Regions from separate parts of the Rothia sp. HMSC067H10 genome, predicted to be linked through region 3. Evidence: riboswitches for the same ligand, from Rfam matches in the RefSeq annotation. Region 3 holds a riboswitch; each other region holds the start of a gene.
What was found. Region 3 has a riboswitch for S-adenosylmethionine ahead of HMPREF2756_RS06560 (methylenetetrahydrofolate reductase). Riboswitches for the same ligand answer to the same signal wherever they lie in the genome.
Positions count from the first base shown of each region.

Region 1: it holds a riboswitch for S-adenosylmethionine, as region 3 does, so the genes downstream of both, HMPREF2756_RS00520 (bifunctional o-acetylhomoserine/o-acetylserine sulfhydrylase) here and HMPREF2756_RS06560 (methylenetetrahydrofolate reductase) in region 3, are expected to answer to the same signal.
Region 2: it holds a riboswitch for S-adenosylmethionine, as region 3 does, so the genes downstream of both, HMPREF2756_RS05135 (nuclease PIN) here and HMPREF2756_RS06560 (methylenetetrahydrofolate reductase) in region 3, are expected to answer to the same signal.

Region 1 is NZ_KV802271.1:109,190-112,462, forward strand. Features, by position in the region: gene HMPREF2756_RS00515 (homoserine O-acetyltransferase MetX) at 1-575, opposite strand, end outside; gene HMPREF2756_RS00520 (bifunctional o-acetylhomoserine/o-acetylserine sulfhydrylase) at 671-2,017, opposite strand; SAM riboswitch class IV at 2,127-2,240, opposite strand; gene HMPREF2756_RS00525 (ABC transporter ATP-binding protein) at 2,821-3,273, shown strand, end outside.
Region 2 is NZ_KV802311.1:125,909-129,181, forward strand. Features, by position in the region: gene HMPREF2756_RS05125 (cell division protein PerM) at 1-747, opposite strand, end outside; gene HMPREF2756_RS05130 (PIN domain-containing protein) at 1,000-1,434, opposite strand; gene HMPREF2756_RS05135 (nuclease PIN) at 1,439-1,717, opposite strand; SAM riboswitch class IV at 1,696-1,824, opposite strand; gene HMPREF2756_RS05140 (DUF2599 domain-containing protein) at 2,156-3,154, opposite strand.
Region 3 is NZ_KV802313.1:176,658-179,930, forward strand. Features, by position in the region: gene HMPREF2756_RS06550 (aldo/keto reductase) at 1-547, opposite strand, end outside; gene HMPREF2756_RS06555 (Abi family protein) at 635-1,471, opposite strand; SAM riboswitch class I at 1,887-1,995, shown strand; gene HMPREF2756_RS06560 (methylenetetrahydrofolate reductase) at 2,073-2,984, shown strand; gene metE (5-methyltetrahydropteroyltriglutamate--homocysteine S-methyltransferase) at 3,027-3,273, shown strand, end outside.

The DNA of each region.
Region 1 (3,273 bases), on a different contig from region 3:
TCGGGGAAGGTTGCCGCCCATTCGATAGCGCGTGCCCCGCCGAGCGATCCGCCGATGACATGGTGAAAACTCTTAATCCCCAACCGGGCGATAAGTTCGGCTTCGGCTCGTACCGAGTCGCGAATAGTGACGTGAGGAAAGCGTGACCCCCAGGGTTTTCCGGCACCCGGGTACCCCTCGGGTACGATACTTGCCGGACCGGTCGAGCCGTAGCATCCCCCCAAGATATTGGGGGCGATCACAAAATATTTGGTGGTATCGACCACCGCGCCCGGCCCCACAATACCTTCCCACCAACCATCACTTTCGACTGCGCGAATACTGGGTGCAGGCATATCCGATGTGGGAATCCCGCGCGAAACATGGGTGTCGCCGGTGAGGGCGTGCAGAATAAGAATCGCGTTGTCCCCAGCTTCGTTAAGAGTCCCCCACGTCTCGTAGCTAATGTTCACCTGTGGAAGCACGGTACCGTTTTCGAGGGTGAAATCACCGATCGCCATCTGCCGCAGGTACCCCTGAGCGCTGGGATACTGCAGCTGCGACAGATAGGTGGCGTGTACGGTATTTTCCGTCATGTTTTCTCCTGGGTAACCGGTAGTTGGTAATGGCAGGCGAGAAACCAATACCGCGACCGGACACTTACTGTGCAGCCCGGTCGCGGCGGTGCAGGTTAGGCGTTCAGAGTCGCAAAGCCCAGTTCAAGATCTGCAATAATATCGTCAATATTTTCGATACCTACAGAGAGGCGCACGAAGTTTTTGCTCACACCGATTGCCTCTAGCTCTTCTTCAGAAAGCTGCGAGTGAGTGGTGGATGCGGGATGAATCACGAGCGAGCGTACATCGCCGATATTCGCCACATTGGAATGCAGCTGCAGAGCATCCACAAAGGTGCGAGTCTGTTCCAGGTCGGCGTCTTTGAGAGTGAATCCCACGACGGCGCCCGGCCCCTTCGGCAGGTACTTCTGGGCTCGCTCGTACCAGGGCGAGGAAGGCAGACCGGCCCAGATCACCTGATCGACCAGCGGATGCTCCTCCAACCAGTTTGCGACCTTGGTCGCGTTCTCGATATGGCGTTCGATGCGCAGGGAAAGAGTCTCCAGACCGATACCAATGTTGAAGGCGTTGGTTGGAGAGATCGCCGCCCCGGTGTCGCGCAGAAGCGAAACTCGCGCCTTGAGAATATAGGAAAGGTTCGCACCAAAAGCGGAGTCTTTGCCCAAGTCACGGGCATAAACTAGACCGTGGTAACCGGGGGCAGGTTCGTTGAACTTGGGGAATTTTTCGGGGTCGGCACCATAGTCGAAATTGCCGGAGTCCACGATAACGCCGCCGATTGAGGTGCCGTGCCCACCTAGATATTTTGTGGCGGAATGGATTACCACATCCGCACCAAATTCGATGGGGCGCACCAAATATGGGGTGGAAACAGTGTTATCGACGATTAGGGGAACACCATTGTCGTGGGCGATCTGGGCGATAGGCTCGATGTCGAGCACATCGTTCCGGGGGTTAGGTACGGTTTCTCCGTAGAAGAGTTTCGTGTTGGGGCGAACCGCATCGCGCCATTGCTGCAGGTCGTCCGGGTTTTCAACAAACGTAGTTTCAACGCCGAGGTCGGCAAGCGTGTATTTAAGTAGGTTGTAGGTTCCCCCATAAATCGATGGGGAAGCCACGATATGGTCGCCCGCACCCGCAATGTTGAGAATCGCATAGGTAATAGCCGCTTGGCCTGAGGCCAGCAAAAGCGCCCCTACTCCCCCTTCGAGGGATGCGATGCGGTTTTCGATAACCTCTTGGGTGGGGTTGTTCAGACGGGTATAGATAGGCCCAAGCTCAGCTAGAGCAAAACGGTTAGCGGCCTGTTCTGCGTTCTCGAAAACGAACGAGGTGGTCTGGTAGATAGGTAACGCCCGAGCTCCCGTTGCAGCATCCGGTGCCTGCCCCGCGTGAATCTGGCGGGTTTCAAATTTCCAACCGGCGGGGTTGGCGGGAGTCGGGACTGTAGTGTTGCTCATGCGAAGCTCCTTGTGATAGTTCAGGGGGCCGCATGCCGATTTCGGTACAGAGTTCTTGGGTTTTCTTCTCTGCAAACGAAAAAACGATGTACCAGAATCGGGCACATCGGTCCCGCGCTTGCGTTGTACTTTGTGTTCAACGCCTGGTCCTCACCCAGGGCACCCCACCGCGGAGGAGGGTTGCCGGCCAGCTAGCTGGGGCTTATCACTGGCTCTCATGACCTGCATCTAGAGTTTCATAGGAAGCGCACATGGTCAAGCGGGATGCGTGTTTTCGGCGCATTGTTGCAAAGATGACGTTTTATGAACTGTTTTCGCGACAGCCTATTGTTTGGGAGAAACACCAATACTTATGCGCTTGTGACCGTGCCTATGTTGTACCCGAACCGCTAAAGCCATGTGATCTGCCGTTAGCCGTCGCTAAATTACCATCAGTGTAGGCAATCGTGAGCCATGCTACACTGATTGAAACCTTGAATCTAGGAGTGATGAGGTATGACCTCCCGCTAAAGTCGCACCGGCTCGCGGAATGCCCGCCCCGATGGTGGGCTCTAAAAATTTTAGAAATAACCCTGCTTTGGTTCGATACATTTCAGAAGCGCATAGTGAGCGCTTGGGACACCAAAGTTCTGAGGGTTTTATTGTTATACCTTCCGCATCTGCAGTCGGTGACTTGGGATTATTCAGGCACTAAGAAGTGCCTCTCTCACGACTATTCATCTCACCCGTCCCACGTATTGCGGGCGTGCGAACACCATGCTCAAGAGGCTTCGGGTGACTAAGCACCGCAAGGTTTTATCACAATGTCTACAATCCTTGACGCGGCACAGCTATGCCGCACCTTTGGCAAGGGTGAACGCGCTTTCACCGCTGTCGATAATGTTTCGCTCAGTATAAGCTCCGGCGAAATCCATGCTCTGCTCGGTCCCAACGGAGCTGGGAAAACAACAATTGTACAGATGTGCGCAACACTGTTGACTCCCACAAGCGGTACCGTTCGCATCGACGGGGTGGATGCGCTTGCGCACCCCCAGCGTGCGCGCGCGTCCCTGGGACTTGTACTCGGCGGGGATACCGGGTTCTATCCGCGAGCATCCGCCCGCGATAATCTTCTCTTCTTTGCCGACCTTGCCGGAGTTAGCGCGCGCAAACGCCGTACCCAGGTGGCGAGCGCTTTGGAACGGGTCGATCTTGCAGATGTCGCCGCGAAGAAGGTACAAGAGTTTTCCCGCGGTATGAAACAACGTCTGCACATC
Region 2 (3,273 bases), on a different contig from region 3:
GAGCGCCCCCACCGGCCCGGCGTGAAGTTCCTGGTAAATTGTTGCGATCTGCGACCAACGCATCATCATGGCGATCACCAGCACTAAAGCACCGCCCATAATGAGCGAGAAAATCGCCACCATGGAGGCACGCACAATCGACCACACATAAGAACTCGCCCACCGCGAGTACTGGCTCATCTGCGAAATCTGTTCAGCGGTGTTCACGCCCACCATACGGGCGAGCGAACGCGATTCATAGTAGCCGCCCCAGATCAACCCGACCAGCACCACTATCTGCGGAATCAACGCCGCACCAACAATACCCAGCAAATGCCGTTCGGTACTCGCCCACGCAAAGGCGACGGCAGCAAAAATACCGTAGGCAGCGCACCCTAATAGTACGGGTTTGAAGAATTCCCCTTCATAGGATGCGCGCGCCAGTTTTCGCCCAGACCTAAAGCATAAGAGCACCGGAATAATGCTCAGCCCCATGGGCACCAGTGTGAGCATGCCGTGCGGCAGGATAATACCGAAAGCATTCGGAATATTCAGCGGCACACCGTGCATGAGCAGCCACAGGTGGGAGGCAAGAGTTGCGAGGGCGGGAAAATCCATGCGGTTAAAACCGTTGGTAAACCACACCGCCATGAGCAGAACGAGCACAAGCCCGAAAGAAAGCGCGGCGGTAAAAACTAATTCAACGATGCCCTGCAGCCAGAGTGGCATAGGGGCAGAATACCGGGATGTAGAAGAGCTACTTTTCATCGTTCTTCCATCATGCCATGAAACCCGCCAGCTCGTGTGAGCCTGCTGAGCTTTCGGGGAAATAGTTCCGGTTAATTGGCGGCTAACCTTCGTTAACCGCTCACCGTGAACAGAGGGGTTACACGAACGTTACCGATGCGCTCTCACCGATGCGGCAGCGCGTACAGCTAACTGTGCCGAGCATTTCTCACGGCTTTCTCGAACACGCAGGTACTCCCCCGGCGCTTACGGTGAAAATACTGTGCGGAAGATTTAGTCTTCAATCCACGGATTCACCGCGGGCACGCCCCAGGACCGGTACACCTCAGCCTTTGAAGAAACAATTTCGAGGTCATGGGCTTGGGCGCTCGCCGCCATCAGACCTTCGAGGGCAGCGGTGGGCAGGGGCTCGGCATCTTTACGTCCGTGACTGTGGGTGCCGCGCGGAGCGATGCGTCCCGCCCATTCGAGGCTTACGCGCGCATCCACGTTGATGATGTGGTCGGCGAATCTGTCGAGAAGTTCGGCAATCCAGCGGTCGGTCTCTGGGTAGGGGTAGAGTCCTTTAAGCTCGCCTACGCTCAGCACCGAAATGTAGAGGTGTTTATAGGCGCGGCGGCGCAGAAAGGCAACAACTTTGGGATCTGGTGTGGCTTTACGGATCTCGGCGAGAACATCCGAGTCGAGAAGCAGTCCTGAGGCGCTCATACCCCTATGCTACGCGCAGACCGGCATATTCGACGGCGGGAATACCCTCGGGGTTGGGAAGAAGCAGAAAATTGAGGAATTCGTCGCGCTTAGAAGAAATACGTGCGTAATCCTGAATGCTTACTGCCTGGTAACCGCCGCGTGCGGGTACGGATGCGGCACGCAGATTTTCCTGATAAGAGCGTGCAGGAGTAAGGGGGGATGCTGGAGATGAAGAGCTGTTGTACATTGACAACCATGCGCCGAATGCGCGTTCCTTTCGCGTTGCTCTTGCCTGTACCAAGTGCCACCTGAGGCGGCGAATACAAACCGCTTCGTCATCCGAGCCACCCGTGAACATGGGGTTGGCGTTCGACCATAGTCGGAGCTTATCAGTCGAAACTCTTGAAGCTGAATCCAGGTTACAACAGCTTTCAGGAATCTGTAAACGTGCGAACCGGTCAAACTCTTGTGATTTACATAACGCGATTATGAATGCATACCTGTATATAGCCGCCTCATGGTGGCGAATCGATTGATCTCTCCCGTGCATACCATTGCGCAGATACGAAGTTTTACCCAGCTTTGCAAGTCAGGAGTTCCCATGCTCCGCAGCCTTCGCCAAGCCACAGCTTTATTAGACACCTTCAGAGATCCTCCAGAAGATAATAGTCGTACCAATAAAAGATTATGAGGCTCTAATGTATGTTAGAGCCTCATAATCTTATAGTTTATTTAGTTATTAAGGGTTACATTTATCTTTTAGATTTAACTGCAAGGCCCAATGCTTTGAAGGACGCCATGATTCCATATTATATGTTTCCGGCTCAAAGTAATTACCCGCAACATGACACAGGAACTGCTCTCGAATAGTCCCATCATTATCATCTACAAGGTGTGCATCATCACCAAGTTTATCTTTAAGTTCGTCCACATGAGCCGAATGGGTTGCCAAACCGTTAAAGGTACGACCCCAACCTGTAGGATTAACATTCACGACGCGTCCTTCAGGCGCATCATCAACCCAAACACGGTCTATAAGATCCGCACCCAGCCAAGGATCAGCAACAATAGGGTACTTATAGTCTTGTGAAGTATGACTAATGACTTGAATAAGTTCATTCCCTTGAAGGACATATTTAGTGTCCACAGAAGTACCCTGAGCATCAACAGCCCACGGCTTACTCACCGCGCTGATCATCTTGCCACCACCATCAAGAATAAGTACACTTCCATCTTCTTGATGAACCAATTTTGCCCCCTGAGGCACCCCCATAACATACTTATACTCGGTGGGAGCATCACGATTATCAATCTTGGTAACCATTTGCAAACTACCGTCATTCTTAGCAACAGGGATAGTTGAGGATCCATTCTTATTATCATAAGAGGCAATCCCCTGAGACACAGACGACGCATCGCTCGCCCTATCAGCATACGGGAGATCTACGTGAACCGATGCTCCCCCAAGCTTCTTGTTGCTGATAGAAACACCGCCCTTTGGGTTCTTCTGAACTGACACAGTAGAGCTAGAAGCATCATGCTCCATCTTCTGATTCTCATCTGATAACTGCGCAGGTGCTACATCCTGAAGAGGCGCAACAGAGCCATACTCAGTACGCTGAACCTTCTCAAGCTCAGTCATCGTCTGCTGTTTCTTGTCTCCCTGAGACTGTTGGTCCACATACCCATGAGAAGACGCAATTACTCTATTTACCAACACAAAAGAAGTAATTACCACCAACAAACTCCGTATTTTCATTACAGACCTCCTAATTACTATATCTATATTATTTCAAACGGAAATTTAAACATATTTAACACCGTACATACTCAATACACCTGAGGTCAAGATGGCTA
Region 3 (3,273 bases):
CGCGGGCGAGGTGCTCGGCGTGGGCAAGCTGCCACCCCGCAAAGTTGGAGTGCCCCAGGTAACGCACCTTTCCGCTGGTCACGAGCGTGTCGAGCGCAGATAGGGTCTCTTCCAGCGGGGTGTTCGGATCGGGGCTGTGGTAGAAATACAGGTCAATGTACTCGGTTCCCAGACGGCGCAGTGAACCTTCGACGGCACGCATGATGTATCGGCGTGAGCCGCGCGCATCCCAATCATTGCCGTTGAGGGTACCGGTGGGAAGCCCAAATTTGGTGACGATGATCAGGTCATCGCGGTTGAGGTTGAGTTCGCGCATCGCGGTACCGAACATGGTTTCTGAAAGCCCGGGCTCGGCGCCGTATAGGTCGGCAATATCGAAGAAGCCGATGCCCGCCTCAACTGCGGCGGCGATAACGGCGTTGGTGCCTTCCTGAGTTTGAGTGGGGGTGCCGGGGCGTCCCAGGTTGTTGCAGCCGATACCGACGGAGGGCACGACCAGCCCGGAGTTACCCAGGCGTGCATATGCGGGAGATTCGATGCGTTCCATACGTTTACTCTACCGTGTTTGACAGTACATGGTCGCAACATGACGTTCACGGCACCCTGCAACTCCCTCGCGAGCAATAGATGATTTCTAGTGTAAGTTTGTGTGAAGAGTCGTAGCCCCTATGTAATACAGCTCATCCTGCGCAATAAAATTTTCAAACTCGCGGGCACATTCCTCGCGTTCACCCGGTCCCAAAAACAACGCAAGATTCAGCACAGCTACGTGCAATGAGCGCGGGTGGCTGCTGCGCAAACGTTTCGCAAAAAGCCGAGCTTTTCGTGCCGCCTCAGGGCTTGTCGAAGCCCATAACCTGTCATGATGCGCCACCCGATTACGAAAAACCGTCAACGATTTTAGGTTGCTTTCAAAAGCAGGAACAGGTATCTCCAGCTCGTGGGCAATGGTTTTCCAGAAAAGAATCGGATCCTGCGCATCCGGTCTGTACTGTGTGATAAATCTGCTCAATAGACCCAGTGAAAAGCTATCGACTACTTGCTCAAAGGACGGCATAGGCGCCTCGCGGTGATGAGGGTTCGTTCTGCGGTATTGTTCATCAAGATCTTCTAGAAGTCTTGTGACACTTCCTGGGCTAGTTTCCAGATAATAGTGAGGATTAAGATAGTCACAAGGGGTTTGTGACAGTCTTTCATAAGACTCAACGGTGAGTCTGCGCAAAAGCAATTCCGCCTGCATTAATCTGCCAAAAACCAGTTGAGCGCATTGAATATCAAGATCGATAATGCGAGCAAGACCGGCGGATTGATAGGGTTCTTGCGAAAGAACAACATAGTTGCCGATGTATCCGCGTAACCGTTCCAAAGGCATTGAGAAGATAGAAGTACTCGAAAAGTTATCGGGTAGGCTACTGAAACCGCTGTGTTCCAGATGTTCAATATAGTTTTGTGGTTGTCGTGTATATACCATTTCAGGGTTTTCTTGAGGATCTATAAGACCGGAAGCAGGTAAAGAAGGGCCCCGACATATGCGCATATCCTGTGAACCTGCAGACTCACGGGTAGAGGCGGTCGGGGGACTCTTACACATAGTTTACACGACATGTTTTCTCAGAACAATACCCGGTTTTTTCCTTGTAGAATGCCTTCTCCCGCGAGCAGATAGTTTCGTGACGAGCAGATAACATTCCGCTATCTGTTCGTCGAAATATTATCTGCTTGCGGCCAAATCAGGTGGAGGTTTCAACGCGCTAGTCCGACCTGCCGCGAACCCGTATGACGTATTGTTTCGCCGCATCCCACAATATTAAGCGGTTATGACCGCTCGACGACATGTGCCGACATATTCTTGCTGACACCGCGCATCCTGCCTAGAATAGGAACGTTATCTATCCAGAGCGACCGAGAGATCTGGCTCTTAGACGTCGCAGCAACCTCGCCAGCCTCCACCCATGGGGTGGACGGACAAGGTGCTCCCGCCAGAACCGATAGAAGTGAATTCCCTTCGCGTCTTGCTAAGATTCGGCGTACCTTCGGGCACGCTTCTATCGGGTGAACACGGAGGAATGAAAATGACGACAGTTCACCCGGCTCTTTCTTACGAGCTGTATCCGCCACGGTCGCACGCAAGCTGCGATTCCCTGCTCAAAACCATTGCCGAGCTTGAGCAAACCAACCCGGATTATGTTTCCGTTACCTATTCGGGCGATGCGCAGCGCCGCCAAAAGACGCTGGCTCTGCTCGATCACTTGGTGCATGAAACCTCGCTGAATCCGCTGGCGCATCTAATCTGCGTGGGGCATTCCGTGGCCGATTTGGAACGCTCGGTTCGTCTGATTCTGGGGCTTGGAGTACGCGGTTTCTTGGCGCTGCGCGGCGATATTCCGACCGAAAACACGCGCCCGCTTGAGCTGCCTTTTGCCCGCTACCTGGTGGAGCTGATTCGTAGGGTGGAACGTGAGGATTTCGCGCATCTTGCTGCGGGGAAGGTATCGATTGGGGTTGCGGCGTACCCGCATAAGCACCCCGAGTCTTCCTCGCTTCTTCAAGACATTGAGATTCTGCTTTCAAAACAGCGTGCCGGGGCGGATTTCGCCATCACCCAGGTTTTCTTTGAGACCGAGCGCTATTCGGGGCTGGTGGATGCGGCGCGCCTTGCCGGGGTGGAGATGCCCATTATCCCCGGTATTATGCCCGTTACCTCGCTGACTCGGCTGACGAAGCTGTGCGAGCTTGCCGGGCTTGAAGTACCGCGCGAGCTGGCGTATCGTCTGGAAACCGCGAGTGAGCCGCGCGAGATGCACCGCATCGGCGTGGAACATGCGCTCGACCAATGTCGCAAGGTGCTTGATGCTGGCGCCCCCGGCCTGCATTTCTTCACATTTAACGAGCATGAGGCTGTGCTGGACGTCCTCGAAGAACTCGACGTTCCGCGCTACTCGAACCGTTTCAAACTCCCCCTAAGCGATCTTCAATACCTCTAAACTCCCCTTTTATTTGACACCCTCCCACAGTAAGGAACTAGGATGACCCACACCCCATTCCCCGCAGCAACCATCGTCGGTTACCCCCGCGTGGGCCGTTTCCGCGAGCTGAAGAAGGCACAGGAAGCGTTCTGGAAAGGCAAAATCACGCAGGATGAACTGCGCCAGGCGGCCGCAGATGTGCAGCGCACCTACTATGACCGTGTGATCGAGCGCGGTCTTAGCGCCACCGATTCGTCTATTCCGGCGACTTTCTCGTACTACGATCAGGTGCTCGATGCCGTGCGCC